DNA from 4 places in the Mesorhizobium salmacidum genome. Region 1 is predicted to be linked to each of the others. Evidence: predicted binding sites of a transcription regulator. Region 1 holds the regulator's gene; each other region holds the start of a gene.
The links. Region 1 encodes PhoB, which activates phosphate uptake and scavenging genes when phosphate is short. Its sites were predicted from a motif close to TGTCATNNANCTGTCAT; they were not measured.

Region 2: O7A60_RS08355 (acid phosphatase) is a predicted target of PhoB. The motif match lies at 3,958-3,974, and genes of this name have one in related genera.
Region 3: O7A60_RS01850 (DUF1045 domain-containing protein) is a predicted target of PhoB. The motif match lies at 3,779-3,795, and genes of this name have one in related genera.
Region 4: O7A60_RS10980 (ceramide glucosyltransferase) is a predicted target of PhoB. The motif match lies at 2,309-2,325, and genes of this name have one in related genera.

What each region holds. Positions count from the first base shown of each region.
Region 1 covers NZ_JAPYKS010000004.1:298,200-305,840, forward strand. Annotated here, with positions in the region: gene pstS (phosphate ABC transporter substrate-binding protein PstS) at 502-1,557, shown strand; gene pstC (phosphate ABC transporter permease subunit PstC) at 1,624-2,607, shown strand; gene pstA (phosphate ABC transporter permease PstA) at 2,611-3,462, shown strand; gene pstB (phosphate ABC transporter ATP-binding protein PstB) at 3,459-4,262, shown strand; gene phoU (phosphate signaling complex protein PhoU) at 4,288-4,995, shown strand; gene phoB (phosphate regulon transcriptional regulator PhoB) at 5,015-5,704, shown strand; gene O7A60_RS07890 (ROK family protein) at 5,707-6,954, opposite strand; gene xylF (D-xylose ABC transporter substrate-binding protein) at 7,226-7,641, shown strand, end outside.
Region 2 covers NZ_JAPYKS010000005.1:26,382-34,022, forward strand. Annotated here, with positions in the region: gene ychF (redox-regulated ATPase YchF) at 1-803, shown strand, start outside; gene O7A60_RS08335 (helix-turn-helix transcriptional regulator) at 893-1,267, shown strand; gene O7A60_RS08340 (MaoC family dehydratase) at 1,471-1,941, shown strand; gene O7A60_RS08345 (MaoC family dehydratase) at 1,938-2,396, shown strand; gene O7A60_RS08350 (adenine phosphoribosyltransferase) at 2,445-2,990, opposite strand; gene O7A60_RS08355 (acid phosphatase) at 3,218-3,913, opposite strand; gene O7A60_RS08360 (cytochrome c1) at 4,064-4,936, opposite strand; gene O7A60_RS08365 (cytochrome b) at 4,964-6,265, opposite strand; gene petA (ubiquinol-cytochrome c reductase iron-sulfur subunit) at 6,282-6,842, opposite strand; gene O7A60_RS08375 (cupin domain-containing protein) at 7,156-7,500, shown strand; gene O7A60_RS08380 (alpha/beta fold hydrolase) at 7,584-7,641, shown strand, end outside.
Region 3 covers NZ_JAPYKS010000001.1:362,069-369,709, reverse strand. Annotated here, with positions in the region: gene iolD (3D-(3,5/4)-trihydroxycyclohexane-1,2-dione acylhydrolase (decyclizing)) at 1-1,433, shown strand, start outside; gene iolE (myo-inosose-2 dehydratase) at 1,543-2,460, shown strand; gene O7A60_RS01860 (hypothetical protein) at 2,523-2,735, shown strand; gene iolB (5-deoxy-glucuronate isomerase) at 2,870-3,682, shown strand; gene O7A60_RS01850 (DUF1045 domain-containing protein) at 3,937-4,644, shown strand; gene O7A60_RS01845 (alpha-D-ribose 1-methylphosphonate 5-triphosphate diphosphatase) at 4,680-5,819, shown strand; gene phnN (phosphonate metabolism protein/1,5-bisphosphokinase (PRPP-forming) PhnN) at 5,816-6,445, shown strand; gene O7A60_RS01835 (COG4280 domain-containing protein) at 6,578-7,333, shown strand; gene O7A60_RS01830 (hypothetical protein) at 7,330-7,545, shown strand.
Region 4 covers NZ_JAPYKS010000006.1:264,932-272,572, forward strand. Annotated here, with positions in the region: gene argF (ornithine carbamoyltransferase) at 1-560, shown strand, start outside; gene O7A60_RS10970 (Hsp33 family molecular chaperone) at 708-1,739, shown strand; gene apaG (Co2+/Mg2+ efflux protein ApaG) at 1,814-2,206, opposite strand; gene O7A60_RS10980 (ceramide glucosyltransferase) at 2,426-3,577, shown strand; gene O7A60_RS10985 (O-succinylhomoserine sulfhydrylase) at 3,605-4,795, opposite strand; SAM riboswitch at 4,852-4,929, opposite strand; gene O7A60_RS10990 (2'-deoxycytidine 5'-triphosphate deaminase) at 5,070-6,161, shown strand; gene araD1 (AraD1 family protein) at 6,270-7,262, opposite strand; gene mmsB (multiple monosaccharide ABC transporter permease) at 7,464-7,641, opposite strand, start outside.

The DNA.
Region 1 (7,641 bases):
GGCAAATCGAGGGAATCAGCAGGGGATTTGCCGCTACTTCCGCGTGCAGTGACTATGGTGCGATCGCGCCATATCAAAGACGGTGTCCAGCCGGAACAATAGCAAAATCGAATTCCGCTCTTCTCAGTTACGGGCGGGAGCAGCGACCGCCTGCAAGAAACAGTGTCACTCTACCCCAACGGACCTGTTTTTGGCGATGGCCCGGCCATGACACGCTCTGGCTGCGAGCAACGCGCTCCCGTCCGGATTTTCTTCACTTGGGAAAGCCCCGTCGAATCCCGGGTGCTTCCAGCCGTCGAACGGCTCAAGCCCCTGATTCCGGCGGTAAACTCGGACCGCGCCGCGAAGCGCCCGACACCGGTGCTTTTCCCGGTGCCGGCGACGCGTTACCGGGCTGACATGAAACTGTCATGCGACTGTTATAATCCAAGGCTATTGGCCTCAGCGGGCGCCGGAAAGAAGTGGCGCCGAGAGACCATCTTCCGAACAGGAGCAGGCCACATGAGACATTTCATCCGCTCGGCGGCCGTTGCGATTGCAATGGCTGCGGCGTCCACCCTCACCCTTTCCGCAGCAATGGCAGCTGATCTTTCCGGCGCCGGCTCGACCTTCATCTATCCGGTGTTCGCCAAATGGGCCGACACCTACAAGAAGGACACCGGCATCGGCCTCAACTACCAGTCGATCGGCTCCGGCGGCGGCATCAAGCAGGTCATCGCCAAGACCGTGACCTTCGGCGCCACCGACAAGCCGATGTCCGACGCAGACCTCGAAAAGAACGGCCTCGTGCAGTTCCCGATGGTGATGGGCGGCATCGTGCCGATCGTCAACCTCACGGGCATCAAGCCGGGCGAACTCGTCCTCGACGGCAAGACGCTGGCCCAGATCTATCTCGGCGCCATCACCACCTGGGACGACGCCGCGATCAAGGCGCTGAACCCCTCGCTCACCCTGCCGTCGACCGCGATCGCGGTCGTGCATCGCTCGGACGGTTCGGGCACGACCTTCAACTTCACCGACTACCTGGTGAAACTGTCGCCCGACTGGAAGGACGAGGTTGGTTCGGACACGGCCGTCGAATGGCCGACCGGCGTCGGCGCCAAAGGCAGCGAAGGCGTTGCCAACACCGTCAAGCAAACCGACGGCGGCATCGGCTACGTCGAATATGCCTATGCCAAGCAGAACAAGCTGTCCTATTCCAAGATGGTGAATGCAGCCGGCAAGGTCGTCGAGCCGTCGCTCGAATCCTTCGGCGCCGCCGCTTCGAATGCCGACTTCAAGGGCGCGAAGAACTTCAACGTCATCATCACCAACGAGCCCGGCGACGCCACCTGGCCGATCGCCGCCTCGACCTGGGTGCTGATCCACAAGGCTCCGGACGATGCCGCTGCCACCGGCGAAGCGCTGAAGTTCTTTGCCTGGGCCTACAAGGACGGCAAGGAAACCGCCAAGGCGCTCGACTATGTGTCGATCCCCGACAGTGTCGTCGACCTGATCAAGGCTTCGTGGAAGGCCGACATCCAGGCCGGCGGCAAGCCGGTCTACGCTGGCGAGTAACATCACCCGAAGGAGCGCCGCTTCACGCGGCGCTCCTTTTTCTCAACACAAAGAGCCGAGCTTGACATGAGTGCTGTCCAGGAAGCCTTGCCGGCCATCAAGGGCTCGCGCGACGCCATCGTCAGACGTTTCGCGTTAACCGATTCGATCTTCCATGGGCTGACCCGCGCCGCCGCCATTCTCGTGCTGGTGCTGCTTGGCGGCGTCGCCATCTCGTTGTTTGCCGGTTCCTGGCAGGCACTGTCGACCTTCGGCTTCTCGTTTCTGACCAGCGAGAGCTGGAACCCGGTGACGGAGAAATTCGGCGCCCTGGCGCCTATCTATGGCACCATTGTCACATCGGCCATCGCCATCCTGATCGCCGTGCCGCTCGGCATCGGCATTGCCATTTTTCTCACCGAGCTTTGCCCGCGCCCACTTCGGCGCCCAATCGGCATGGCGGTGGAACTGCTGGCCGGCATTCCTTCGATCATCTACGGCATCTGGGGCCTGTTCGTCCTGGCGCCGTTCCTGCAGACGACGGTGCAACCCTTCATCATCAGCGTTTTCCATGGCGTTCCCGGCCTTGGCAGCCTGTTTGCCGGTCCGCCCTACGGCATCGGCCTGCTGACCTCGTCGCTGATCCTCGCCATCATGGTGCTGCCCTTCATCACCTCGATCACCAAGGACGTGTTCGACACGGTGCCGCCGGTGCTGAAGGAGTCCGCCTACGGCATTGGCTGCACGACCTGGGAAGTGACACGTCGCGTCGTCATCCCTTACACCCGCATCGGCATCATGGGCGGCGTCATGCTCGGCCTTGGCCGCGCGCTCGGCGAAACCATGGCGGTGACCTTCGTGATCGGTAATGCGCACCGCATCTCGACCTCGCTGTTCGCGCCGGCAACGACAATCTCCGCGACCATCGCCAATGAATTCACCGAAGCCGTCGGCGACCTCTACACGTCCTCGCTGGTGGCGCTCGGCCTGATCCTGTTCGTCATCACCTTCCTCATCCTTGCCATCGCACGCTACATGCTGATGCGCATCGACGCCCGCACCGGAGCCTGACCGATGTCGACAGCCTCGTCGCTTCACCGCCGCCGCAAGACCAGAAACTCGGTGATGATGACGCTGTGCGTCGCCGCCGCGGGCATCGGGCTTGCCTGGCTGGCACTGATCCTCGGCGCATTGGTCTACAAAGGCGCAGCCGGGCTCTCCCTTGATGTGTTCACGCAGATGACGCCGCCCCCCGGCGATGCCGGCGGCCTGCTGAACGCTATCTATGGCAGCGTGGTGATGACGATCATCGCCGTTATCGTCGGCACGCCAATCGGTGTTCTGGCCGGCACCTACATGGCCGAATACGGCCGCTTCTCGAAACTCACCACCGTGGTGCGCTTCATCAACGACATCCTGCTGTCGGCGCCGTCGATCATCATCGGCCTGTTCGTCTACGAATTGATGGTGCGGCCGATGGGGCATTTCTCGGCGATCGCCGGCGCCGTCGCGCTGGCCATCCTGGTCATCCCCGTGGTCGTGCGCACCACCGAGGACATGCTCAACCTGGTGCCGAACGCCTTGCGCGAAGCCGGCACCGCGATCGGCGCGCCGCGCTGGGTGGTCATCAAATCAGTGGCTTACCGTGCAGCACTTTCCGGCATCGTCACCGGCATACTGCTGTCGATCGCCCGCATCTCCGGCGAGACGGCGCCGCTGCTCTTCACCGCGCTCAACAACCAGTTCTGGTCGAGCAATCTCAACGCGCCGATGGCCAGCCTGCCGGTCACCATCTTCCAGTTCGCTCTCAGCCCCTATGAGGAATGGCAGCAACTGGCCTGGACCGGCGCACTCATAATCACATTGACGGTTCTCGCGCTCAGCATCTTTGCGCGCAGCCTGACCGGACGCAGAGAGGACAAATGAGCCAGATGTTGTCTCCAGACATGACCATTGCCACCGAGGCAGCCGCCAAGGCGAAGATCGAGGTCAAGAACCTCAATTTCTACTACGGCCAGTCGAAGGCGCTGAAGGACATCACGTTGTCGCTGCCCGAGCGCAGCGTGACGGCCTTCATCGGACCGTCGGGTTGCGGAAAGTCGACGCTGCTGCGCGTCTTCAACCGCATCTACGAACTCTACCCCAAGCAAACCGCCGAGGGCCAGGTGCTGCTCGACGGCCAGAACGTTCTCGATCGTTCGCAGGATCTCAACCTGCTGCGGACCAAGGTCGGCATGGTGTTCCAGAAGCCGACGCCGTTCCCGATGTCGATCTATGAGAACATCGCTTTCGGCGTCAGGCTCTATGAGAAGATCAGCAAGGCCGAGATGGACGGCCGTGTCGAGCAGGCGCTGAAGCGCGCCGCATTGTGGACCGAGGTCAAGGACAAGCTGAACGCCAGCGGCCTCAGCCTGTCGGGCGGCCAGCAGCAGCGTCTTTGCATCGCCCGCACCGTGGCGGTGAAGCCGGAGGTCATCCTGCTCGACGAGCCGGCCTCGGCGCTCGATCCGCTGTCGACCGCCAAGATCGAGGAACTGATCGACGAGTTGCAGGCCGACTACACGATCGTCATCGTCACCCACAATATGCAGCAGGCGGCGCGCGTGTCACGCCAGACGGCTTTCATGTATCTGGGCGAACTGGTCGAATTCGACAAGACCGAGAAGATCTTCACGTCGCCTCGCGAGAAGCGCACGCAGGACTACATCACCGGCCGCTTCGGCTGATATCACGCATACGAGGACCAGGATCATGGCCGAACATACAGTCGCAGCCTTCGACGAGGATCTCGGACAGATCAGCAGGCTGATCAGTGACATGGGCGATCTCGCCGGCACGATGGTCGGCGGCGCCACCAAGGCGCTGCTGAATTCCGACAACGCGCTGGCACAGCGCGTCGTCTCCGACGACGCCATCATGGACGCGCGCCAGCGCGAACTCGACGACCGCGCCATCACCCTCATCGCCAAGCGTCAGCCGATGGCCGACGATCTGCGTCATGTCGTCGGCTCGATCCGGATGGCGGGCGATCTCGAGCGCATCGGCGACCTTGCCAAGAACATCGCCAAGCGCGTCGGCTCCGTCGGCCTCTCCGCCACGCCGCGCGACCTGTCGCATTCGATCGACTCCATGGCGCAGCTGGTGCTGATCCAGGTGCAGGGCGTGGTCGAGGAATATGCGGCCGGCGATGCCGCCGCACTCGCCAAGCTCAGGAATGACGACGAACGCATCGATGTCAAATACACATCGGTGTTCCGCGAACTCCTGACCTACATGATGGAAGATCCGCGCAACATCACGGCTTGCACGCATCTTTTGTTCTGCGCCAAGAATCTCGAACGCATCGGCGACCACGTGACCAACATTGCCGAGAATGCATATTATGTGCTGACCGGCACGCAACTGCCCGCCAACCGTCCGAAGCAGGACGAGACGGCGATGTCGGTGCCGGCGGCTTGACGGCAGGGATGATCAATCGATGATCGCGCCACGCATCATGGTGGTGGAGGACGAGGAGCCGCTCGGCGTGCTCCTCCGCTACAATCTGGAATCGGAAGGCTACCAGGTCGAGGTGGTGACACGCGGCGACGAAGCCGAGATCCGCCTCCAGGAGAACGTGCCCGACCTCCTGGTGCTCGACTGGATGGTGCCGGCGGTTTCCGGCATCGAACTCTGTCGGCGCCTGCGAATGCGGCCCGAGACCGAGAGGCTGCCGATCATCATGCTGACGGCGCGCGGCGAGGAGAGCGACCGTGTGCGCGGCCTCTCGACCGGTGCCGACGACTATCTGGTCAAGCCGTTCTCGACACCGGAATTCATGGCCCGGGTCAAGGCGCTGCTGCGCCGCGCCAAGCCGGAAGTGCTGTCCAGCGTGCTCAAGGTCGGCGACATCGTGCTCGACCGGGAATCGCACCGGGTCTATCGCAAGAAGAGCGAGATCCGGCTCGGACCGACCGAGTTCCGCCTGCTGGAATTCATGATGCGCCATCCCGGCCGCGTGTTCTCGCGCAGCCAGTTGCTCGACAATGTCTGGGGCGAGACGATCTACATCGATGAACGCACCGTGGACGTGCATGTCGGCCGGCTGCGCAAGGCGGTCAACAACGGCCGCATGCCGGACGTGATCCGCACCATTCGCGGCGCGGGCTACGCGATCCGCGAAGACTGAAATCAGGCTACATTCTTGCCCGAAACGCCGGGCCTCGCCAGCACGCCCGGCGCGAAAATCTCCTGGTCGACGAAGGTCAATGCGCGCATGGCGCAACCTTCGCGGATGAGCGGCAGCTCGTTCGGCTCGGTGTCGAAGGAAATCGATTCCGAATGCTGGCCGCCGGCGGTCTGGGCGATGGCCTCGCGCAAGGCCGGCTCGATCAGGTCGAAGGCGGCGGCGCTGACGCCGACCATGGCGACGGGTGCGGGATCGATCAGCGCGAACAGGCTGCCCAGTCCATAGCCCAGCGCCTCGCCGGCCTTGCGATAGGCTTCGCGCTCCGGTCCGTCTTTCTCCCTTGCCGTCGCGGCGAGTGTCCGCATCTGCGCATCGCTGACATCTGCGACCGGTTCGGCGTCCTCGCCAAGCTGCCTGGCGTTGCGCCAGATGGCGTAGTTGCCGGCATAGGCCTCGACGCAGCCGCGCCGTCCGCAGCGGCAGAGCGCGCCTCCCGGGCGATGGATCATGTGGCCGAACTCGCCTCCCGATGAATGCGTGCCGGTGAACAGCTCGCCCTTCAGCACCAGGCCCATGCCGATGCCGTGCGAGAGCAGGATGGCGATGAAGTCGTCGCGGTAGCGTTCGGGGTCGCGCCAGCGCAGCGCCACCGCCATCATGTTGCAGTCGTTCTCCATGGTGGCGGGGATGCCGAACTCGGCTTCAAGTATGTCGGCGAAGGGAATGTCCGTCTGCGGCGTGATCGGCGACCACAGCATCGCACGCGCTTCGGTGTCGGTGATGCCCTGGATCGCCAGCGCGATGCGGGCAATACTGCGGACGTCGAGATCGGGGTCCTCGAGGCGCCGCCGCACTATTGCCGTGCATTCGCCGATCAGCGCCTCGCGCGACATGGTCAGCGTGTCCAGCCGGCGCTGTTCCTCGGCGACCACCTGGCCGGAATAATCGATGACGGCGACGGACAGGAAATTCAGCGACAGCACCACGGTCATCACAGCCGCGGCCTCGGGGTTGAGGCCAAGACCGACCTGCGGCCGGCCGCGTTTCAATGAACCAGCCTCGTTCGGCTTGCCTTCGGTCAGGATACCCTCGCCGATCAGGTCGGCTGATATTGCCGAGATGGTCGAGTGGCTGAGGCCGGTGGTGGCGGCGATCTCGGTGCGCGAGGGCTGACCACCCTGACGCACGGCTGCAATCACCATGGCGCGGTTGCGCCGGCGCAGATCGTCGTGGCGGATTCCGACCGACATGCTTCCCACATCCTCCCCGTCGCCGCGGTTCTTGACACCCCCTCGAACCTCTCCGGCAATGGGCCGAATACTGGCAGATGCGGCAGGAGCTGTCATTTATTTATTGCGGGACTCGAAAAAAGCTTCCCGGCACCTCAAAATCCATCAGGATCGATGTTGACAGTGTTCCGACGATGGATCAGTGTTTTTTCGAGGCTCGAAAAAATAGGGCCTTTGTGCGGGCCTTCGGGCCAGTTTGGTCGCGCCATACGCGGCGCAGGGAGGATATATCATGAAGAGATTCACAGTCGCCATCCTGGCGGGTGTCGCCATGTCGCTGACGCTGGCGTCGGTGGCGCAGGCGAAGGACAAGGTCATCGGCGTTTCGTGGTCGAATTTCCAGGAAGAGCGCTGGAAGACCGACGAGGCCGCCATGAAGAAGGCGATCGAGGCCGCGGGCGACAAGTACATTTCCGCCGATGCGCAGTCCAATCCCGGCAAGCAGCTGACCGATGTCGAAAGCCTGATTTCGCAGGGCGCCAATTCGCTGATCATCCTTGCGCAGGATGCTTCGGCCATCGGCCCGGCGGTGCAGAAGGCGCTCGACGAGGGCATTCCGGTCGTCGGCTATGACCGCCTGATCGAGAACAAGGACGTCTTCTACCTGACCTTCGACAACAAGGAAGTCGGCCGCATGCAGGCCCGCGA
Region 2 (7,641 bases), on a different contig from region 1:
TCGTGCATGTGCTGCGCTGCTTCGAGGATGACGACATCACCCATGTCGAGGGCCGCATCGACCCTGTCGCCGACGCCGAGACGGTCGAGACCGAGCTGATGCTCGCCGACCTCGACAGCATCGAGCGCCGCATCGTCCAGATCCGCAAGCGCGCGGGCAGCAAGGACAAGGAAGCGACGACCGTATTGCCGATGATGGAGGCGGCACTCGAGCTGCTGCAGGCCGGCAAGCCGACCCGCATCCTGCTCAAGGGGATTTCGGCGGAGGACCTGCGCATCCTGCAGGGCCTGAACCTCTTGACCTCGCATCCCGTGCTCTATGTCTGCAACGTCGCCGAGGTCGATGCCGCGACCGGCAACGAGCACACCAGGGCCGTGGAGAAGATGGCCACCGCGCAGGGCGCCGGCACCGTGGTGATCTCGGCCGCGATCGAGGCCGAAGTCGCCCAGCTCTCGGATGAGGAGGAGATGGAGTTCCTGTCCTCGCTTGGGCTCGACGAGCCTGGCCTGAACAAGGTCATCCGCGCCGGCTACGACCTGTTGCATTTGATCACCTATTTCACCGCCGGGCCGAAGGAAACGCGCGCCTGGACCATCCACAAGGGCGACAAGGCCCCACAGGCCGCCGGCGTCATCCACACCGACTTCGAACGCGGCTTCATCCGCGCCCAGACCATCGCCTACAACGACTTCGTCACGCTGGGCGGCGAAGTGGCGGCCAAGGAAGCCGGCAAGGCACGCGATGAAGGCAAGGAATACGTCGTCCAGGACGGCGACGTCATGATGTTCAAGTTCAACACCTGAGGAGGTCGCTGTAGAACGACCCGCCCCTCGGTTGGACAGCACCATCCCTGCGGCATGGTTGTCGCGGGCTGTCTACGAGGACTGAGGACATGAACAAGCCCACCATCATTACCACGCCGAACGGGGATCGTATGGCTATTCTGCCACTCGCCGATTACGAGAGCCTTGTTGAAGCGGCGGAGGACTCGGCCGACATTCAAACCTACGATCGGATCAAGCAAAAGATCGCTGCCGGCGAGGAAGAGCTTATCCCGGCCGCCGTCGTCAACCGCATCCTGGAGGGCGAGAATAAAATCCGCGTCTGGCGCGAGCATCGCGGGATGTCGGCTCGCGACCTCGCTGAAAAGACAGAGATCAGCGCAGGCTATCTCTCGCAGATTGAGACGGGCACCCGCGACGGTACCTTCGACACGATCAAGCGCATCGCCGCCGCTCTCAATGTCTCGGTTGACGATCTCGCGTAGCGCCCGTTGCGAAAACGAAACCGGACCTGTCGTGCTCCATGCTCGTCGGCGCGATCGGAGGCGCGGCGGCAGGCTCTGACCGACGCCGCGGGCCCGATCGCGCCGGCTGGCTCACCAGAAAGGGCTTGACCAAACCGCCCGCGGCCTGCATCCGGGTTTGCCGATCCAAAGGGATCGCGCATTCTACAACGGATTTGCAGACCATGACCGGAAAGACATGGGCGTATGAGGACTTCGTCGAGGGGGCCTCGTTCGAGCTCGGCACCAAACAGGTGAGCGCGGCCGAGATCATCGAATTCGCCAGCGAGTTCGACGCCCAGCCGATGCATCTCGACGAGGAGGCCGGCAAGGCCAGCATTCTCGGTGGCCTCTCGGCTTCGGGTTGGCACACCTGCGCCATGTTCATGCGTATGCTGTGCGATGCCTTCCTGCTGGACTCCACCTGTCAGGGCGCGCCCGGCGTCGATCAGGTCAAATGGAAGAAGCCGGTGCTCGCCGGCGATACGCTGCGGGGCAACCTCGTGGTTCTGGCCAGCCGCCTGTCGAAGTCGAAGCCGCAGCTCGGTTTCGTGACCATGCGCAGCGAACTTGTCAACCAGCGCGGCGAAAGCGTCTTCGAGCTCCAGAATTCCGTCATGTTCCTGACGCGCGATGCCGCCGGGAATGCGTCATGACGCTGGATGAATTCTTCCGCATCGGCACGTCCGTCACACTCGGTTCGCACACTTTCGAACCCGAGGCGATCAAGGCGTTCGCCCGCAAATACGACCCGCAGATTTTTCATATCGACGAGGAGGCGGCGAGAAAGAGCGTGCTTGGCGGGCTCTGCGCCTCCGGCTGGCACACCGCGGCCACCTGGATGAAACTGAATCTGGAGACCCGCCTGGACGCCGAAGGCTGGGACGGCCCGGTGCCCGAATTCGGCCCCTCGCCCGGATTCAAGAACCTGAAATGGCTGAAGCCCGTCTACGCCGGGCAAACCATCACCTTCACGCGCACGGCGCTTTCCCACCGCCCCATCGCGTCCCGCCCCGGCTGGCGGTTGCTGGCGCTGCTCTGCGAGGCCTCCGATTCGACCGGCGGCAAGGTGCTGGAATTCGAAAGTGCGGTGCTGGTGAGGGTTGGGTGAGGCGTCTCTTCCTTCTCCCCTTGTGGGAGAAGGAAAAGACTCGACCCCTCAATGCCCCTCGAACCCGATCAGCGTCCGCACCGGCACGCCGAGCGCTTCGAGCTTCGCGCGCCCGCCCAGATCCGGCAGGTCGATGACAAAGCAGGCGGCGAGAATATCCGCCCCGATCTGGCGCAGCAGCTTGACCGCCGCTTCCGCCGTGCCGCCGGTGGCGATCAGATCGTCGACCAGGATCACCTTCTCGCCGGGCGCGACGCCGTCCTTGTGCATTTCCATCTCGTCCAGCCCGTATTCCAGGCTGTAGGCGACGCGCACGGTCTCATAAGGCAGCTTGCCCTTCTTGCGGATCGGTACGAAGCCGGCCGAGAGCTGGTGGGCGACGGCGCCGCCCAGGATGAAGCCGCGCGCTTCGATGCCGGCGATCTTGTCGATCTTCTGCCCGGCATAGGGATGCACCAGCTCGTCGATGGCGCGGCGGAAAGCGCGTGCGTTGCCGAGCAGCGTGGTGATGTCGCGAAACAGGATGCCGGGCCTGGGATAGTCCGGGATGGTTCGGATCGACGCCAGCAGCGTGTCTTCGAGCGAGGATTTCATGAAGCGGCTCCGGATGATCCAGCTGACAGAAGCGAAACGGCGCGGGGGCCGATCGTAACCCGGCGCGGCCGACAACGGCTAGCGCGATGTGACGGTCGAGACAAGCGCATCCGGCAAAGGATTTGGCAGCGATGCCAGGCGATTTCCTTGCCGTGGGCCCAGGCCGTGGCCGACACGAAAAAGGGCGCCCGAAGGCGCCCCGCTCGAACAGAGCCTATCGGCCGGTCTTACATGCCGAGATCGGAACGAAGCTCCGCCCTGGCCACTTCGTACTCGACCTTGAAGTCATCGCGGTTGAGCAAGACCGCGGCGATGACGCTGCCGGAAATCTTGCCCATCTCGACGTCGGACGGATAGTGGATGCCGCCGACGATGCGGTTATGGGCGAACTCGGCCGCGCGCGCCATGATCTGGGCACGCCTTTCCGGAACCATGTCGGACAGGATGATGCCCATCATCGTGCCGACGGTCGCATGGCCCGACGGCCAGGAACCGGAGCTCGACAGCTTCACCACCGGCTTCACGAGGTCGCTGAGCTGGTGCGGACGCGGGCGCTTCCAGACGTCCTTCGCCGGATCGACGACGGCGCCTTCGGTCTCCACCACGCGATCGAAGAAGGCGCTGAATTTCGGCAGCTTGTCCTTGTTGAAATTCGGTCCCATGACGTCGGCGAACCGCCAGACGTTTTCCTCGGCATCGGCGATGGCGCGGGCTTCCATTTCAGGTGTGCGCGTGACTTGCATGGTCAGCACCTCGCCAAACTCGGCCTTGGTCTCGGCCGAATCATTTGCCGGCGGCGGCGGTAGGATCATCGTCAGGTCGACGTCCTTGTTGGTGATGAAGGGCTTTGCGTCTTCGGCGCGGGCCGTGGAACCAACGACGAGCAGCAGCAGGCCTGCCGCTAGCGATGCGTATCTTTTCATGGGCGTGATCCTTTGATGAGAGCGCCGCAGGATCGCGATGTGTGGTGACGGCCATGTGACACCGCCGAGACGTGACGGCGCAATCCACCGCAAAAGCAGAAAAGGGCGCCTCGCGGCGCCCGTTTCTTGAATTTCAGACTGCGGCATCGCTCAATGCGCGACGGCTTCCCACACCTTGCGCTTGGTCATGTAGACCAGGGCGCCGAACAGAAGCAGGAACACCAGCACGCGGAAGCCCATCTTCTTGCGGTCTTCCATGTGCGGCTCGGCCGCCCATGTCAGGAAGGCAGCCACGTCGCGGGAATACTGGTCGATGGTCTGCGGCGAACCGTCGTCATAGGTCACCTGGCCGTCGGAGAGCGGCTTGGGCATCTTCAGCGACACGCCCGACATGAAATACGGGTTGTAGTGCGTGCCTTCCGGGATGACCATTCCGGCCGGGGGCGTCTGGTCGTAGCCGGTCAGCAGCGAATGGATGTAGTCGGGACCACCGGCATCATACTGGGTGAAGATGTCGAAGACGAATTGCGGGAAGCCGCGCTCGACGCCGCGCGCCTTTGCCAGCAGCGACATATCCGGCGGCGCCGCGCCGCCATTGGAGGCAGCGGCGGCTTCCTCATTGGCGAACGGCGCCGGGAAATGATCGGACGGCTTGCCGGGACGGTCGAACATGTCGCCGGCATCGTTGGGGCCGTCGTGGATGGTGTATTCGGCTGACAGCGTCTTGATCTGCGCGTCGCTATAGCCGAGGTCCGACAGCGTGCGGAACGCCACCAGGTTCATCGAATGGCAGGCCGAGCAAACTTCCTTGTAGACCTTCAGGCCGCGCTGCAGCTGCGCCTTGTCATAGGTGCCTAACGGGCCGGTGAAGCTCCAGTTCATTTCCTTCGGCTCGTTGATCGGGAAATGCGTCGGTGCCGCCGCGTTGTGCGCTTCTTCAGCCGCTAACGCCCAAGTGCCTGCTACTCCGGTGCCGGCGGCCACAAGGCCGATCAGCGCCAGCGAGGTGAGAATCTTCTTCATGCCAAATCCCCTTAGATTCTCTACCGCTCAGCCCTTGGTCTCAGGTGCTGCGGTGGCGCCCACCGGATGTCCGCTGCCATCCTTGTTCTTTTCGAGCACCGCCTCGGTGATCGAGTTCGGCAGCCTGCGCGGTGTCTCGATCAGGCCAAGAACCGGCAGGATGATGAGGAAGAAGGCGAAGTAGAACAGCGTCGCCATCTGCGCCATGAACACATAGCTGCCTTCCGCCGGCTGCGAGCCCAGCCAGCCCAGCAGGATGGCATCGGCCACGAACAGCCAAAAGAACAGCTTGTACCAGGGCCGGTAGACCGCCGAGCGCACCTTGGAGGTATCGAGCCACGGCACCAGGAACAGCATGACGATGGCACCGAACATGCACAGCACGCCGCCGAGCTTGGAATTGATCGGCCCGACGTTGAAGGTGATGGCGCGCAGGATCGCGTAGAACGGCAGGAAGTACCATTCCGGAACGATATGGGCCGGGGTCTTCAGCGGGTTGGCGACCGTGTAGTTGTCCGGATGGCCGAGATAGTTCGGCAGGTAGAAGACGAAATAGGCGAAGACGAACAGGAACACGATCATGCCGAACGCGTCCTTGATGGTCGCGTAGGGGGTGAAGGCGACGGTGTCGGTCTTCGACTTGACCTCGATGCCGGTCGGGTTCGACTGGCCGACGACGTGCAGCGCCCAGACATGCAGCACCACGACGCCGGCGATCATGAACGGCAGCAGGTAATGCAGCGCGAAGAAGCGGTTCAGCGTCGGATTGTCGACGGCGAAGCCGCCGAGCAGCAGCTGCTGGATCCAGTCGCCGACCAGCGGAATGGCGCTGAAGAAGCCGGTGATGACGGTGGCGCCCCAGAAGCTCATCTGCCCCCATGGCAGCACATAGCCCATGAAGCCGGTCGCCATCATCAGGAGGTAGATGATGCAGCCGAGGATCCACAGAAGCTCGCGCGGCGCCTTGTAGGAGCCGTAATAGAGACCGCGGAAGATGTGCAGGTAGACGGCGATGAAGAAGAACGAGGCGCCGTTGGCATGCATGTAGCGCAACAGCCATCCCGAATTCACGTCGCGCATGATCTTCTCGACCGAACCGAAGGCGAGATTGGTATCGGCCGTATAGTGCATGGCCAGCACGATGCCGGTCAGGATCTGCGCCACCAGCATGATCGCCAGGATGCCGCCGAAGGTCCACATATAGTTCAGGTTGCGCGGCACCGGATAGGCGATGAAGCTGTCATAGACCATCCTGGGCAGCGGCATGCGGGCGTCGAACCAGCGTTCGATACCGGTCTTCGGCGTATAGGTCGAGTGTCCCTCGCTCATCGAAATATCCCCTGCCTCAACCGATAAGGAGTTTGGTGTCGGAAACGAACTTGAATACCGGAATCGCCATATTCTCCGGCGCCGGGCCTTTGCGGATGCGGCCGGCAGTGTCGTATTGCGAGCCATGGCACGGGCAGAACCAGCCGCCGAAATCGCCTTCCTGGCCGAGCGGAATACAGCCCAGATGGGTGCAGACCTGAACCATCACCATCCAGGCTTCCTTGCCGGGCGTGGTGCGGTTGGCGTCGGTCGCCGGCGCATCGGATGGCAAATTGGCGTTGCGCGCGATCGGATCCTTGAGATCGGACAGGCTGACGGCCTCGCCGTCCTTCATTTCCTTCTCGGTGCGGTTGCGCACCACGACCGGCTTGCCGCGCCACTTGACGATCAGCGAGCTGCCAGGCGTCAGCGAGGAGACATCGACCTCGACCGAAGCGAGCGCCAGTGTCGAGGCGTCGGGGCGCATCTGGTCGATGAACGGCCAGGCGACGGCACCGGCGCCAACCACGGCGGCCATGCCGGTGGCGACGTAGAGAAAATCTCGACGGTTGGGATCGTGGATGTCGGTTGCGCTCACGGGTGCCTGATCCTTTCGCCTCTTCCGCGCCGGTGGCCGAGCCTTGTCCCCGCTCAATCACGCCAACCCGACAGCGCATGGCGAACAGGCTAGCGAATTCCTCCGGCATTTGGACTTCGGTTTATGCGTGAAGCCCGTTTTTGTCCAGACGGGTGAAGGCACAAGGGCAGATTGTCGCGGGGACGAAATACCCTGTCGCCGGGCGGGACGGCCAGGCGCCGCGAAAGGCGGCTAAACAACCGGGAAACAACCGCAAATCCGATGCCTGGCTTCGCCTCGACACGGAGCATCGGCGTGATCTATCCTTGGCCGCATGGCGCATGTCATCGATCGCGAGGAATGGGCTGTTCGTTCCAACCACTGGAAGGGCGAACTGCAATGCGGCGCCTACGGCTCGAACTCCTGCCTGATCTTCAACTACCTGCCCGACGTCGGCGGCGGCCCGCGGCTGCACGCCCATCCCTATGCGGAGATCTTCATCATCCGCCAGGGCAACGCCTTGTTCACGGTCGGCGACCAGGAAATCGAGGCCACCGCTGGTCAGATCGTCATCGTGCCGCCGCACACGCCGCACAAATTCACCAATCTCGGCCCGGGTCCGCTGGAAACGACCGACATCCACGAGAACGGCAGCTTCATAACCGAATGGCTGGAGTAATTCCTGCATAACCCTGGCGGCTTCCCGGTCGGCGCCTAGATCTACGGCATGGGAGCCAACCGGAAAGCCGCCAGGGCCAGGACATGCAAACCTCGACCATCGAAATCGAAGGGCTGAGCATTGCCCTGCGCGAGGCAGGCC
Region 3 (7,641 bases), on a different contig from region 1:
CGGCGACGGTCAACGACTGCTTCCGGCCGGTGTCGCGCTATTTCGACCGCATCACGCGGCCGGAACAGATTGTCCCGGCGCTCAATCGCGCCATGCAGGTGCTGACCGACCCGGCCGATTGCGGCCCGGTGACGCTGTCGCTCTGCCAGGATGTACAGGCCGAGGCCTATCACTATCCCGAGAGCTTCTTTGCCGAGCGGGTCTGGCGCCAGCGGCGGCCGCGTCCGGACCGCGGCGAACTGGCGGGCGCCGTCGCGGCACTCAAGGGCGCCAGGAAGCCACTGATCATCGCCGGCGGCGGCGTTCTCTATTCGCAGGCCTCCGATGAACTGGCCAAATTCGCGCAAGGCGCGGGCATTCCGGTCTGCGAGACGCAAGGCGGCAAGTCCTCGCTGCCGGACGATCACAAGCTCAACATGGCGGCGGTTGGCGTCACCGGCACCTCGGCCGCCAACCGGCTGGCGGAAGAGGCCGATGTGGTGCTCGCCATCGGCACGCGGCTGCAGGATTTCACCACCGGCTCGTGGGCGCTGTTCAAGAATTCGGGCAAGACCATCATCGGGCTCAACGTGCAGCCTTTCGATGCCGGCAAACACCGGGCGCTCCCGCTGGTCGCCGACGCGGCCGAAGGGCTCGCCGAACTCGCCGCCGCGCTGCAAGGCTGGAAGGCGCCTGAGGCCTGGACCGACAATGCTGCCACCGGCAAGAAAGCCTGGCAGGCCGATGCGGCCAAGGTGACGGCCTCGACCAATGCCGCTTTCCCCTCCGATGCGCAGGTGATCGGCGCCGTGCAGCGCGCCATGGGCTCCGGCGTGACGCTGCTGCACGCGGCAGGCGGCCTTCCCGGCGAATTGCACAAGCTCTGGCAAGCGGGCGCGCCCGGGTCCTACCATGCCGAATACGGCTTCTCGACCATGGGCTACGAAATCGCCGGCGGGCTCGGCACCAAGATGGCCAAGCCCGATGATGAGGTCGTGGTCATGATCGGCGACGGCTCCTATCTGATGCTGAATTCCGAGATCGCCACCTCGGTGATGCTTGGCCTCAAGCTCACCATCGTGCTGCTCGACAACAGGGGTTTTGGCTGCATCAACCGGCTGCAGATGGCGACCGGTGGCGCCAACTTCAACAATCTCCTGAAGGACTCGCGCCATGATATTTTGCCCGACATCGACTTCGCCGCGCACGCGGCGAGCATGGGGGCGATCGCCGAGAAGGTGCCGTCCATCGCCGAGCTGGAAAACGCGCTGCAGAAGGCCAAGAAGAACGACCGCACCACCGTGCTGGTCATCGACACCGATCCGCTGGTTTCCACCGATGCCGGCGGCCATTGGTGGGACGTGGCGGTGCCGGAAGTGTCCGCCCGCAGCCAGGTCAACGCGGCGCGCAAGGTCTATGATGAGAAACGGCAGATGCAGACCATCGGCGATTGATGTCGGCGCCGAGGCTCCTCCCTTCTCCCGTTTACCGGGAGAAGGTGCCGGCAGGCGGATGAGGGCGGCTCCAACGAACAAGAAACTGTTTTAGCACCGGAGTGACGACTTGAAAGCCAAACTGGGCATGTCCCCCATTGCATGGTGGAACGACGATCTTGCCGAACTCAGCGATGACGTGTCGCTGGAGGAATGCTTGCGCCAATCGCGCTCGGCCGGCTTTACAGGCATGGAGATGGGCCGCCGCTTCCCCAACGATCCCGCCGTCATGCTGCCGATCCTGAAGGCCGCCGACGTGACGCTCTGCGGCGGCTGGTTCTCGGGCACGCTGGTCGACGAGGAGATGGCTGCCAACAAGGACCGCATCCAGCCGATGATCGACCTGTTCAAGGCGGTCGATGCGCCTTGCATCGTCTATGGCGAGGTCGGCCGCTCGATCCAGGGCGACCGATCCAAGCCGCTCGCCACCAAGCCGAAGCTCACCAGTGATGAGATGAAAGCCTACGCGCGGCGCCTGACGGAATTCGGAGAATGGTGTGCCGAGCAAGGCATGCCGCTTTCCTATCACCATCACATGGCGGCTGTGGTCGAGACGGAGCCGGAGCTCGATGCCTTCATGCGCCATTCCGGCGAAGGCATCCCGCTGCTGCTCGATGCCGGACACCTCGCGTTTGCCGGCGGCGACGTGCTGCGCGCCATCGACAACCATCACAAGCGCATCAGCCATGTCCATGTGAAGGACGTGCGCATGGATGTGATCGACAAGCTCGACCGTACGAAGCAATCCTTCCTCGACGCCGTGGCGCTCGGCGCCTTCACCGTGCCGGGCGATGGTTCGCTCGATTTTGGCGCCATCGTGCAGCGCTTCGCGGATCATGGCTATGAAGGCTGGTTCGTGGTCGAGGCCGAGCAGGATCCCAGGAAGAACCCGCCGCTCAAGATGGCTGAGGTCGGCTACAAGGAGCTGATGCGGGTGATGACGGATGCCGGCTACACCGTCGAGACACAAGGCTTTCCGAGTGCCTGAAGGCTGGATTCACGGTGCCGCGCGGTCTATCTGAGGCAGATTGCTGAGTTACGGATGGCGCGATGAAAGATTATGAACACCCGTTCTTCCGCCCGCTTTGGCGGCGCGTCGCCGTCGTCGCGGTCTGCCTGATCTGGTCGGTGATCGAATTCGCTTCCGGCACGCCGTTCTGGGGTGTGATCGCGCTCGGTTTCGCCGGCTACGGCGCCTGGCAGTTTTTTTATCTCTACAAGCCGGCTGAAGAAAAAGAGGCCGAGCCCGAACCGAAGGAGTGACTGGTCGCGTAGGCGATTAGCTTGCAGCGCCTCGGCCAATCTGAGGCGTCTGCGATGATCCTTTTGGACAACCGGTGAAATCGTCGGCCTGGACAAGCTGCAACCCATCAAGCCACTGGAACAGGAGAGACAAAATGTCCAAACTGCTCGTCAAAGCCGACAAGGGCCATGGCCGCGTCGCGCATGTGACGCCGAAAAGCGCCGGCTGGACTTATGTCGGTTTCGACCTGCATCGGCTGAAACCAGGCGAAAGCGCCTCGGGAAAGACGGACGACCGTGAAGTCTGCCTGGTGTTCGTGACCGGCAAGGGTACCGCGACAGCCGCCGGCAAGGATCTCGGCCTGCTCGGCGAGCGCATGTCGCCTTTCGAGGGCAAGCCGTGGTCCGTCTACGTGCCGCAGGGATCGGACTGGTCGGTGACGGCCGATACCGAGCTGGAACTTGGCGTGTGCTCGGCACCCGGCCTTGGCGGCGGCCTGCCGGTCCGGGTGATCGGACCGGACGATCTCGGCCAGGAGGTGCGGGGCAAGGGCACCAACACGCGCTACGTCACCAACATCCTGCCGGAAGGCCAGCCCGCCGACTCATTGCTGGTGGTCGAGGTCATCACGCCCGGCGGCCACACGTCGAGCTACCCGCCGCACAAGCACGACCAGGACAACCTGCCCGCTGAATCCTATCTCGAGGAGACCTACTACCACCGCCTCAACCCGCCGCAGGGCTTTGCCTTCCAGCGCGTCTATACCGACGCCGACAAGGATGGCCGGCGCGCGCTGGACGAAGCCATGGCGATCGAGGACGGCGACGTGGTGCTGGTGCCCAGGGGCTATCATCCCTGTGCCGCCTGCCACGGCTATGACCTCTATTATCTCAATGTGATGGCCGGGCCGAAGCGGACGTGGAAATTCCACAATGCGCCCGAGCACGAATGGTTGATGAAGGCCTGACCGTTCTGCGTTTCCGGCTGAACCTATTGGTCCAGCTTTGACAAATCGTCGGCTAACGACCCTGAGGGTCGATTTGCCTTCGAAAACCCTTCAAAGCTTCGTCAATCCGTCATGGAAATCACCTATGGCAACGGTTCCAGTGCATGTCGCCCAAAAGTGCGTAGCGGTTTTGGGACGACGACATGCACCAAATGAAGACTTAAAGCGCGTCGCACCCTCACTTCAAACGCGGCGCGCTTTAACGAGGACTTCCCATGCGTTATGCCATTTATTTCACTCCCCGGCAGGACGAGCCGCTGGCGCGAATCGCCGCCAACTGGCTGGGCCGCGACCCGTTCGGTGCCGCGACCAGGCCTGTTGAGGCCGTTACCGAGTTGTCTGCGGCGGAAGTGGCCTTCCACACCGCTTCGGCCCGCCGCTATGGTTTCCACGCCACGCTGAAAGCGCCCTTCCACCTGGCTGCCACCGAGACCGAGGCTTCGCTGCGCGCGGCGCTCGACCGTTTTGCCGAAGCAACGCCTGTCGTGACGATCCCGCGCCTTGTCGTCAGCCAGATCGACGGCTTCTTCGCGCTTGTGCCGGATGGTCCGCTGCCTCCGCTCAACCGCTTCGCCGACGACGTCGTGCGCGATTTCGACCGGTTTCGGGCGCCGTTGAGCGAGGCCGAGATCGAGCGGCGCAGTCCGGATTCGCTGAAGCCGGCCGAGTTTCGCAATCTCTGCCAATGGGGATATCCCTATGTCTTCGAGACCTTCCGCTTCCACATGACCCTGTCCGGCCGGGCCGGACCGCAGGAAAGCCCTCGCCTGCGCGCGGCGATCGACAGCCTTTTCGCCGATGTGTTGCGCCAGCCCGTGCTGGTGGATGCGCTGACATTGTTTGTCGAACCCGAACCCGGTGCGCCGTTCATGGCGCTTTCCCAGCACGGGCTTGGACGCCGCCCGGCCCGGAAAATCGCCTGAACGAACCCGACTGCAAGAACCAAGGACTACCCGCAATGACCGTCGAAACTGTTCTTTCCAACGCCCGCATCGTTCTTGCCGACGAGATCGTCGAGGGTTCACTGGTGCTGCGCGACGGCTTTATCGCCGGCATCGATGCTGGCACTGGCCGCATCGGCGAGGACATGGGCGGCGACTATATCATTCCCGGGCTGGTCGAACTCCACACTGATCATCTCGAAGGCCATTACGCGCCGCGGCCGAAAGTGCGCTGGAACCCGATCGCCGCGGTGCTTGCCCATGACGCGCAGGTGGCGACCGCCGGCATCACCACCGTGCTCGACGCGGTCCGCGTCGGCATGGACGAAGACGCCGACCTGACATTGGACGACATCCGCAAGCTGGCGGATGCGATCGAGGACAGCGTCGCGCAGGATCGTCTGCGGGCCGATCACTTCCTGCATCTTCGCTGCGAGGTTTCAGCGCCGGATTGCCTCAAGGCATTCGCCGATTTCGACGGCGACGAGCGGGTCAGGCTGGCATCGCTGATGGACCATGCGCCAGGCCAGCGCCAGTTCGTCAATCTGGAAACCTATGCCTACTACTACCAGCGCAAGCTGAAACTCTCGGATCGCGACTTCCAGAAATTCTGCGAGAAGCGGATGACCGAATCGGCGCAGAATTCGGGGCCGAACCGTGTTTACATCGCCGCCGCCTGCCAGGAGCGCGGCATCGTGCTCGCCAGCCACGACGACGCCACGTCGGCCCATGTCGACGAGGCCATCGAGCAGGGCGTGCGGGTGGCCGAGTTCCCGACCACCGAGGAAGCGGCGCGGGCCTCGAAGGCCGCCGGGCTCGGCGTGCTGATGGGCGCGCCCAATGTCATGCGCGGCGCCTCGCATTCGGGCAATGTCTCGGCCCGCACCTTGGCCAGCGACGGTCTGCTCGACATCCTATCCTCCGATTACATCCCCTTCAGCCTGATCCAGTCGGCCTTCTTCCTCGGTGACATGGTCGAAGGCATTTCGCTGCCGCAGGCCGTCGCCATGGTTTCGAAGAACCCGGCGCGGGCCGTCGGCCTTGACGACCGCGGCGTCATCGAGCAGGGACGTCGCGCCGATCTGGTGCGCGTGCGCGTCGACGATCATGTTCCGGTCGTACGCACCGTCTGGCGGCAGGGACGCCGGGTGGCATGATGGTGTCGGCCTTGATCGAGCGCGAACTGTCCGCCGAAACCTTTCCGATCCGTCACGGCGTCTTTGTCGCTGTCGTGGGCCCGAGCGGTGCCGGCAAGGACACGGTGATCGGTTATGCCAAGGCGCTTTTCGCCGACGAGACGCAGCTGGAGTTCGTGCGCCGCGTCATCACCAGGCCGAGCGATGCGGCGAGCGAGGATCACGATACGCTGGCCGACGCCGCCTTCGCCGAGGCCGATGCCGACGGCGCCTTCGCCATCTCCTGGGAAGCGCATGGCCTGCGCTATGGCCTGCCTGCCGATGTCGACTGGTCCGTCTCCAATGGCCACGTCGCCGTGGCCAACGTGTCGCGCGCGATCATCCCCACCTTGCGCGAACGCTATGCCAATCTGGCAATCGTCGAGATCACCGCTTCGCCCGAGGTGCTGGCGGAACGGCTGGCGATGCGCGGCCGCGAGTCGCGCGGCGAAGTGCTGGCGCGGCTGGCGCGCAGCGCCAATGTGACCTTGTCCGGTCCGGGCGTCACGTCGATCGACAATAGCGGCCCGCGCGAGGTGGCCGGCGAGCGCTTCGCCGAGCTGCTGCGCAAGGCGATGGCCTTTTCCGACATGTCGGGCCTGATCTAGAGCCGGGCCCGCTTCACCCGTTTGCTTGCGCTGCCGCCGGAACGCTTTGGGCTGCTGGCCGCCTAGGGTGATTCTGGATTACGATCTGGAATTCGCCCTGGGAATCAGGATCGAGCCAGACAGGAAGCCTTGATGCAGACACTGACACCCATCCTCTCGACGATCACGGCGGCATTTCTCGCCTCCCTGGTCGAGGTCGTCGAAGCCTTCACCATCGTGCTGGCCGTCGGGGTCACACGCAGCTGGCGTCCGGCACTGACGGGCGCCGCGCTGGCGCTGGCGCTGCTGGCGGCCCTGGTGCTGGCGTTCGGGCCGCTGCTGGCGCTGGTGCCGATCACGACGCTGCAGTTCGCTGTCGGGGTGCTGCTGATCCTGTTCGGCATGCGCTGGCTGCGAAAGGCCATTCTGCGCAGCGTCGGCGTTATCGCCCTGCATGACGAGGAGGCGGCCTTCGCCAAGGAAACAGCGGCGCTGCACCGGCAGGCCGCCGACCGGCGCGCCGACTACCTCGCCGGACTGGCCTCCTTCAAGGCGGTGCTGCTCGAGGGCGTCGAGGTGGTGTTCATCGTCATCGCCGTCGGCGCCGCGCATGGACAGACATTTTACGCCAGCATGGGCGCGCTGGCCGCTTTCATCCTGGTGATGCTTGTCGGTCTGGCGGTTCACCGGCCGCTGGCGCGCGTGCCCGAGAATGCGCTGAAATTCGTGGTCGGGCTGATGCTGACCAGCTTCGGCATCTTCTGGACCGGCGAGGGGATCGGCGCCGACTGGCCGGGTGCCGATCTTGCCCTGCTCGCCATCTTCGCCATCGTCGCGATGGCGTCATTCGCCATGGTGCGCTGGCTGCGCGGCACCCGTCCGACAGCAGCCGGAGGGCTCGCCCGATGAACGTCCTTCGTCTTGTCGCCAGGGAATTCTTCGGCATGTTCGTCGATGACGGCAATCTGGCGCTGCTGGCGCTGGTCCTGGTGGCCGCCGTTACCGCGGGGGTAAAGCTGCTCGCACTGCCACCGCTGCTTGGCGGTGGGCTGCTGCTGGTCGGCTGCCTTGCCATCCTTTTGCAAAGCGTTCGCCGCGCCGCGCGCGAGGGCAGCAGGTAGTTAAGTCAAGGCCGCATGGACGGGATGACCCGACGGTGGCCATGAAGGCACGCCAGCCCCTCGGCTCCCCGCAGCGCGGGTATGCTACTTCTTTCC
Region 4 (7,641 bases), on a different contig from region 1:
CGACCGTTCCGGTGATCAACGGCCTGACCGACGACACCCATCCCTGCCAGCTGATGGCCGACATCATGACTTTCGAGGAGCATCGCGGGCCGGTGGCTGGCAAGACGATCGCCTGGACCGGCGACGGCAACAATGTGCTGCACTCGCTGCTCGAGGCCTCGGCACGGTTCCGCTTCAATCTCAACGTCGCCGTGCCCGAAGGCAGCGAACCGGCGCAGAAGCATATCGACTGGTCCAGGGCGCATGGCGGCAAGCTGCATTTCACCCGCTCGCCCGAGGAAGCCGTCGACCAGGCCGACTGCATCGTCACCGACTGCTGGGTGTCGATGGGCCAGGAACACCGTGCTCGCGGCCACAATGTCTTCTCGCCCTATCAGGTGAATGCAGCGCTGATGGCCAGGGCAAAGCCCGATGCCCTGTTCATGCATTGCCTGCCGGCCCATCGCGGCGAGGAGGTGACCGACGAGGTCATCGACGGGCCGCATTCGGTGGTGTTCGACGAGGCCGAGAACCGGCTCCACGCCCAGAAGGCCGTGCTCGCCTGGTGCCTCGGTGCTTGAAGTCTCTTGGGTGCCTGAAGTGCCTGGGCGCCTGAAATGCCTGGGCGCCTGAAGTGCCTGGGCGCTTGATCTGCGGGGGCGCGATGCCTATCTGCGCCGCATCACGCAAATCAAGCGCGTTTGGACGCATGTGCCCACCAGGGCCGCATGGCCGCGCCCTGGAGCTTTGTCATGTTGGAAAGCCATCAAGTGACTGAACATCACCCCAAACTCGGCGAGTTCGGCTACGCCGGTGACGATCACGTCGTTCCCTTTGAAGTCGGTCCGCTCGACGTGCGTGGCCGCACGGTCCAGCTCGGGCCGATGCTCGACGCCATCCTTGGCCGCCATGACTATCCCGAGCCGGTCGCCCGCCTGCTGGCGGAAGCCTGTGTGCTGACGGTGCTGCTCGGCACCTCGCTCAAGTTCGAAGGCAAGTTCATCCTGCAGACCCGTACCGATGGGCCTGTCGACATGCTGGTCGCGGACTTTTCCACGCCCTCGGCGCTGCGCGCCTATGCGCGTTTCGACGCCGACCGGCTGGAGGCACTGATCGCGGCCGGCGAGACCTCGCAGCAAACGCTGCTTGGCAGCGGCGTGCTGGCACTGACCATCGACCAGGGCGCCCATACGCAGCGCTATCAGGGTATCGTCCAGCTCGACGGCGAGACGCTGGAAGAGGCGGCGCGCACCTATTTCCGCCAGTCGGAACAGATCCCGACCGACCTCAGGCTCTCGGTTGCCAAGCTGCTGACGCCCGGTGTCGGCGGTGCGCGCGAGCAGTGGCGCGCCGGCGGCATCCTGGCGCAGTTCCTGCCGCAATCGCCCGAGCGCATGCGCATTCCGGACCTGCCGGGTGGGGATGGCGATCCGCGCGAGGAGATCCATGATCCCACAGACAATTCCTGGCAGGAGTTGCTGGCCTTGCTCGGCACCATCGAGCCGACCGAGTTGATCGACCCGACCATCGGCGCCGAGCGGCTGCTCTACCGCTTGTTCCACGAGCATGGCGTGCGCGTCTTCGGCGGCGTTCCCGTCGCCGATCAGTGCTCATGCTCCCGGGACAAGATCCGCGGCATCCTCGAAGGCTTCTCCGCGCAGGAGATCAAGGACAGCACCGAGGATGGCGGCATCCACGTCGCCTGCGAGTTCTGCTCGACGCAGTACGACTTCGATCCGGCGGAATTTGCCGCTCAGTGAGCTATCTTTCCTTCTCCCCGTTCACGGGGAGAAGGTGCCGGCAGGCGGATGAGGGCCAGCGCGACCGCCGGTGCTCAGTTCACCGTGCGCCTTGTCCCCGGCAGATCGAGCGAGAAGGCGGGGATTGCGATGTCGAACGTCTCGCCGCGCTTGTTGCGCATCGTGTAGCGTCCGACCATGATCCCGGACGGTGTCGAGAGCGGGCAGCCGGACGTATATTGATAGCTGTCGCCGGGATTGAGCTCCGGCTGGTCGCCGACAACGCCCGGCCCGCGCACTTCCTCGACCCGGCCGGCACCATCGGTGATGTGCCAGTAGCGCGACAACAACTGCACGAACTCGTCCGACTGGTTGTCGATCGTTATCTGATAGCCCCAGACATAGCGGTTCTCCGAGGGATCCGAACGGTCCTTGAGATAGAACGGCCTGACCTGCACTTCGATGTTGCGCGTCACGGCGCGGTACATGAGCGGCTCCAAACAATCCGACGATTTTCGACGCTCCCGGTGAGCAGGTCAACGTGCGCGTCTTGTCGCGCCTGGCCTTGAACCGCAGGTGCCGGCAAAGAATGTCATTTAAGTGACACACGACAATGGTGGTGTGCACGAACCGGGCGACTCGGCGCTCTGTCGAACTGTTGAAAACGAGCATGATGCGGGCCGCCTTTCCGGAGTGACCAGATCTCGATGGAACTCACCTTCATAGCCGCCTCGCTTTCGACCGCTCTCATCCTTTCAAACGCCGCCAGCATTTCGCTCGCCGCCTCACGGCTGAAACGGCGCGGCACGATCGCCCCGCCCGCCGGCAAGTCGCAACCGGTATCGATCGTCGTCCCGTCGCGTGGCGTCGAGGCATTCACGCATGAAACGCTGGAACGCACCTTCGCGCTCGACTGGCCACATTATGAGCTAATCTTCTGCGTCGCCCATGCCGACGACCCGGTGGTCAAACTGATAAACAGGGCGATTGCCCGGTTTTCCAAGGTGCCGGCCCGGCTGCTGATCGGTGACGACCGTGTCAGCGCCAATCCAAAGCTCAACAATTGCGTCAAGGGCTGGGAAGCGGCGCGCCACAGCTGGGTCATCCTTGCCGATTCCAACGTCTTGATGCCGAGGGACTATGTCGAGCACATGATGGCGGCATGGCGGCCCGACACCGGTCTTGTCTGCTCGACGCCGATCGGTTCGCGACCCGAGGGTTTCTGGGCCGATGTCGAATGCGCCTTCCTCAACACATTGCAGGCCCGCTGGCAGTATGCCGGCGAGGCGCTCGGCCTCGGCTTTGCCCAGGGCAAGAGCATGCTGTGGAACAAGCCGATGCTGAACGCCAATGGCGGCATTCGCGCGCTGGCCGCCGAGATCGCCGAGGACGCCGCCGCCACCAAGCTGGTCAACGGCCTCGGCCTGCGCGTCAATCTCGTTGCGGCGCCCTTCGAGCAGCCGCTCGGCCAGCGTACCGTTGGCGAGATCTGGTCGCGCCAGGCCCGCTGGGCGCGCCTGCGCCGCGTCACCTTTCCGCTGTTCTTCGCGCCGGAACTCCTGACCGGCGCAGCGGTGCCTCTCGCACTGGCGCTGGTTGCGGCGGCGAGCGCGGGCGTCAGCCTCTGGGCAACCGCGATTGCCGTGTTGGCCGCCTTCTACCTTCCGGAATGCGCGCTGGCCTTGTCCAAGGGCTGGCATCTGTCGCCGCGCACGGTCGCGGCGATGATCGCGCGCGACGTGATGCTCCCGTTCATCTGGGCGCGCGGCTGGCTCGGCGGCGCCGTCGACTGGCGCGGCAATGCCATGATCATCCGCACCAAGGCGGCCGAATTGGAGGAGACGCCGTCGCGCGCCTGATCGCCGCGGACGACGCTCCTAAGCAGCTTATCTAGCGGCCTGCAAAGCCTGCGCGATGTCTTCCAGCAGGTCGTCGGCGTCCTCCAGGCCGACAGACAGCCTGAGCGTGCCAGGCCCGATGCCGAGTTCGGCGCGGGCCTCGTCGCTCAAATTCTTGTGCGTCGTCGTCGCGGGATGGGTGATCAGGCTCTTGGCATCGCCGAGATTGTTCGAGATCAGCACGATGTCGAGGGCGTTCTGCAGGGCGAAGGCCGCCGGCTTGCCACCCTTGACGTCGAGGCAAATCAGAGTCGAACCGCCCGACATCTGCTTCTTGACGATATCAGCCTGCGGGTGGTCGGCGCGGCCGGGATAGATGACGCGGGCGATCTGCGGCTGCTCGGCCAGGAAGTCGGCGATCCTGCCGGCGCTTTCCGTCTGCTGGCGCACGCGCAGCGGCAGCGTCTCGAGGCCCTTCAGCAAGGTCCAGGCATTGAACGGCGACAGGCTGGGGCCGGTGTGGCGGAAATAGTCGTGCAGGTTTTCGTCGATCCACTTCTTGTCCGACAGGATGACGCCGCCCAGACAGCGGCCCTGGCCGTCAATGTGCTTGGTGGCCGAGTAGACGACGATGTGCGCGCCAAGCTGCAACGGCTTCTGCTGCAGCGGCGTGGCGAAGACGTTGTCGACGACAAGCCGCGCGCCGATCGAGTTGGCAAGCGAGGCAACGGCCGCGATGTCGACGACTTCCAGCGTCGGATTGGTCGGGCTTTCCAGGAAGAACAGCTTGGTGTTCGGCCTGACCGCCTTTTCCCAATTGGCAATGTCGGTGCCGTCGACCAAAGTCGCCTCGATGCCATAGCGCGGCGCCAGCGTCTCGACCACCCAGCGGCAGGAGCCGAACAGCGCGCGCGCCGCCACTATATGGTCGCCGGCCTTGACGCTGCACAGCAGCGCCGCCGTCACCGCCGCCATGCCCGACGCAGTGGCGCGCGCGTCCTCGGCGCCTTCCAGCGCGCACATGCGCTTTTCGAACATGTCGACGGTCGGGTTGGCGTAACGCGAATAGATGAAGCCAGGCTCTTCGCCCTTGAAGCGGGCTTCCGCCGCCTGGGCGGTCTTGTAGACATAGCCCTGGGTCAGATACATCGCCTCGGAGGTTTCGCCGAAGCCGGAACGCAGGGTTCCGCCATGCACGAGTGCCGTCTGAGGTTTCCAGTTGCGCTTCTTGGTGCTCATCGCTTTGTTCCAGACACAAAAAAACCGGCCGCGAAAGTCGCAACCGGTCCATACGGCCTTGCGGCCCGACGGTCCTTTAGCGACTTGTTTAACGTGGCTGCAAGCCGACCGGCCAAATCACCACGGGATAACGACCCTTTAGACCCGCGCCACGCTTGCGTCAATTGCCGGCTTCATTAAGAGGTTTGTACCAAGGCAGGTTCCGCAAAGTGCCCAGCGGTTTTGCGGCAAGAACCTGCAACAAAGGAGACCAGTCTTGGGGCGGAGCCAGACTTTGCGGCAGACAGGCATTCTTCCCGATCAGGACATTTCGGCGCTGTTCCAGTCCGGCGCGCTGAAGTCGCCGCGTGCGCTCGATGCCGACCAGATCCAGCCGGCTAGTCTTGATCTCAGATTGGGCGAAAAGGCCTGGCGGGTGCGGGCCTCGTTCCTGCCCGGTCCCAACCACAAGGTCTCGGAAAAGCTCGATCGGCTGCAGCTCCATGAGATCAATCTGGCCGAAGGCGCGGTTCTCGAAACCGGCTGCGTCTATATTGTGCCGCTGCTCGAAAGCCTGGCCCTGCCGGCCGACATTTCGGCCTCGGCCAATCCAAAGAGCTCGACCGGTCGCCTCGACATCTTCACCCGCGTCATGACCGACCGTGGCCACGAGTTCGACAAGATCGCCGCCGGCTACAACGGTCCGCTCTATCTCGAAGTCAGCCCGCGCACCTTCCCGATCGTTGCGCGCACCGGTTCGCGCCTGTCTCAAATCCGCTTTCGCACCGGCAACGCGCTGCTTTCGGAAGCCGAACTGCATGAATTGCACCGCGCCGAGATGCTCGTCGCCACCGAGCCGCCGAACATTTCCGGCGGCGGCATCGCGCTGTCGATTGATCTCAATGGCGACAAGGATGGGCTGGTCGGCTATCGCGGCAAGCACCACACCGGCCTCATCGATGTCGACAAGCGTGCCGCCCAGGATGTCCTCGACTTCTGGGAGCCGATCCACAAGAGCGGCGCCGGCGAACTGGTGCTCGATCCCGACGAGTTCTACATCCTCGTCAGCCAGGAGGCGGTGCATGTGCCGCCGCTCTACGCCGCCGAGATGACGCCCTTCGATCCGCTGGTCGGCGAATTCCGTGTCCACTATGCCGGGTTTTTCGATCCGGGGTTCGGCCATTCGGCGGCCGGCGGCACCGGCAGCCGGGCGGTGCTCGAAGTGCGTAGCCACGAAGTGCCGTTCATCCTCGATCATGGCCAGATTGTCGGCCGGCTGGTCTACGAGCACATGCTAAAGCGCCCGCGGGCGCTTTACGGGACCGACCTGGGCTCGAACTACCAGGCACAAGGCCTGAAGCTGTCCAAGCATTTCCGCCCGCGCTGAACTCCCATTATCACCGGCAGATGCTTGCCCACGGGCAAGATTTTGAGGTCGAAATGGCCTCGCCCGGCCTTCGGGCCCCACCAGGGGAGAAGGCAGAGTTGGCGCCAGTTACAGCGCCTTCACCGCCACCTTCACCGGCTTTTCGATTTCCAGCGGGTTGCGCAGCGGCAGGCCGAAATCCCCTGCCTCGATCTCGAACACGTCGCCGGCTTCGGTCGTCACGCCGTCGGCGAAGGACAGCGTGGCCGTTCCGAACATATGCACATGCACATCGCCCGGCTGGCGGAACGCCGAATATTTGAAATGGTGGTGCTCGAGATTGGCGATGGTGTGCGACATGTTCGCTTCGCCCGACAGGAACGGCTTCTCCCACATTGTCCTGCCGTCGCGCACGATGCGTGACGTGCCGCGGATGTCCGAAGGCAGGTCGCCGATCAGAATTTCGGGCCCGAACGAGGCATTGCGCAGCTTGGAGTGGGCGAGGAACAGATAGTTCACGCGCTCGGTCACATGGTCCGAGAATTCGTTCGACAGCGTGAAGCCGACACGGAATGGCGCGCCGTCATCGCCGATGACGTAGATCCCGGCGATCTCTGGTTCTTCGCCGGCATCCTTGGCAAAGGCCGGTGACATGAGCGCGGCACCAGGCGCGACCGCCATGGTACCGTTGCCCTTGTAGAACCATTCCGGCTGCACGCCGACCTGGCCTTTCGCGGGCTTGCCGCCTTCCAGTCCCATACGGAACATCTTCATGGAATCGGTAAGTTGCTCCTCGCCGTCGGTGCTGAGCTTCTTGTGCATGGAATCGCGCGTCGCGGCCGAACCGAGATGCGTTAATCCCGTGCCGGTCAGATGCAGATGCGCCGGGTCGGGGTGATTGATCGGCGACAGGAGGCGGCCCCTCTTGTAGGCGGCGTCGAGATCGACCGTCTCGCCCAGTCCCTTGCGTTCGATCAGGGCCGTCAGGCCGACGCCGGTGCGGGCGGCCTCCATCGCCAGCGAATAGACGCTGCGCGCGCCGTTGATGATCCGGGTCTTCCCGCCGCTGCGGGCAACGACACGGATCGTCTCGGCGTCGTCGAGAATCTGCGAGATCAGCATGATCAGTCCTCTCTCATTTATCCGTATCCGGCTGCCAATGGGCAAACCCTGACCGGCGCGGCGCGGGAACGCGCCACGGTTGAAACGTTCGTCCGGATTGCGTTCGCGAACCTGGTCCTTCCCCGGACTTCTTGGTGCCGACGGGCCGCCGGCAGTTTCGCGATCTAGAACCCGTATGCCTCCTAGTCCTCGCCCCAGCCCTTAAGCCTTGTTCTTGTTGTAGACGTCGAAGATGACGGCCCCGAGCAGGACCAGTCCCTTGACCACCTGCTGCCAGTCGACATTGACGCCCATGATCGACATGCCGTTGTTCATCACGCCCATGATGAAGCCGCCGACCACAGCGCCGATGACCTGGCCGACGCCGCCCATCGCCGAG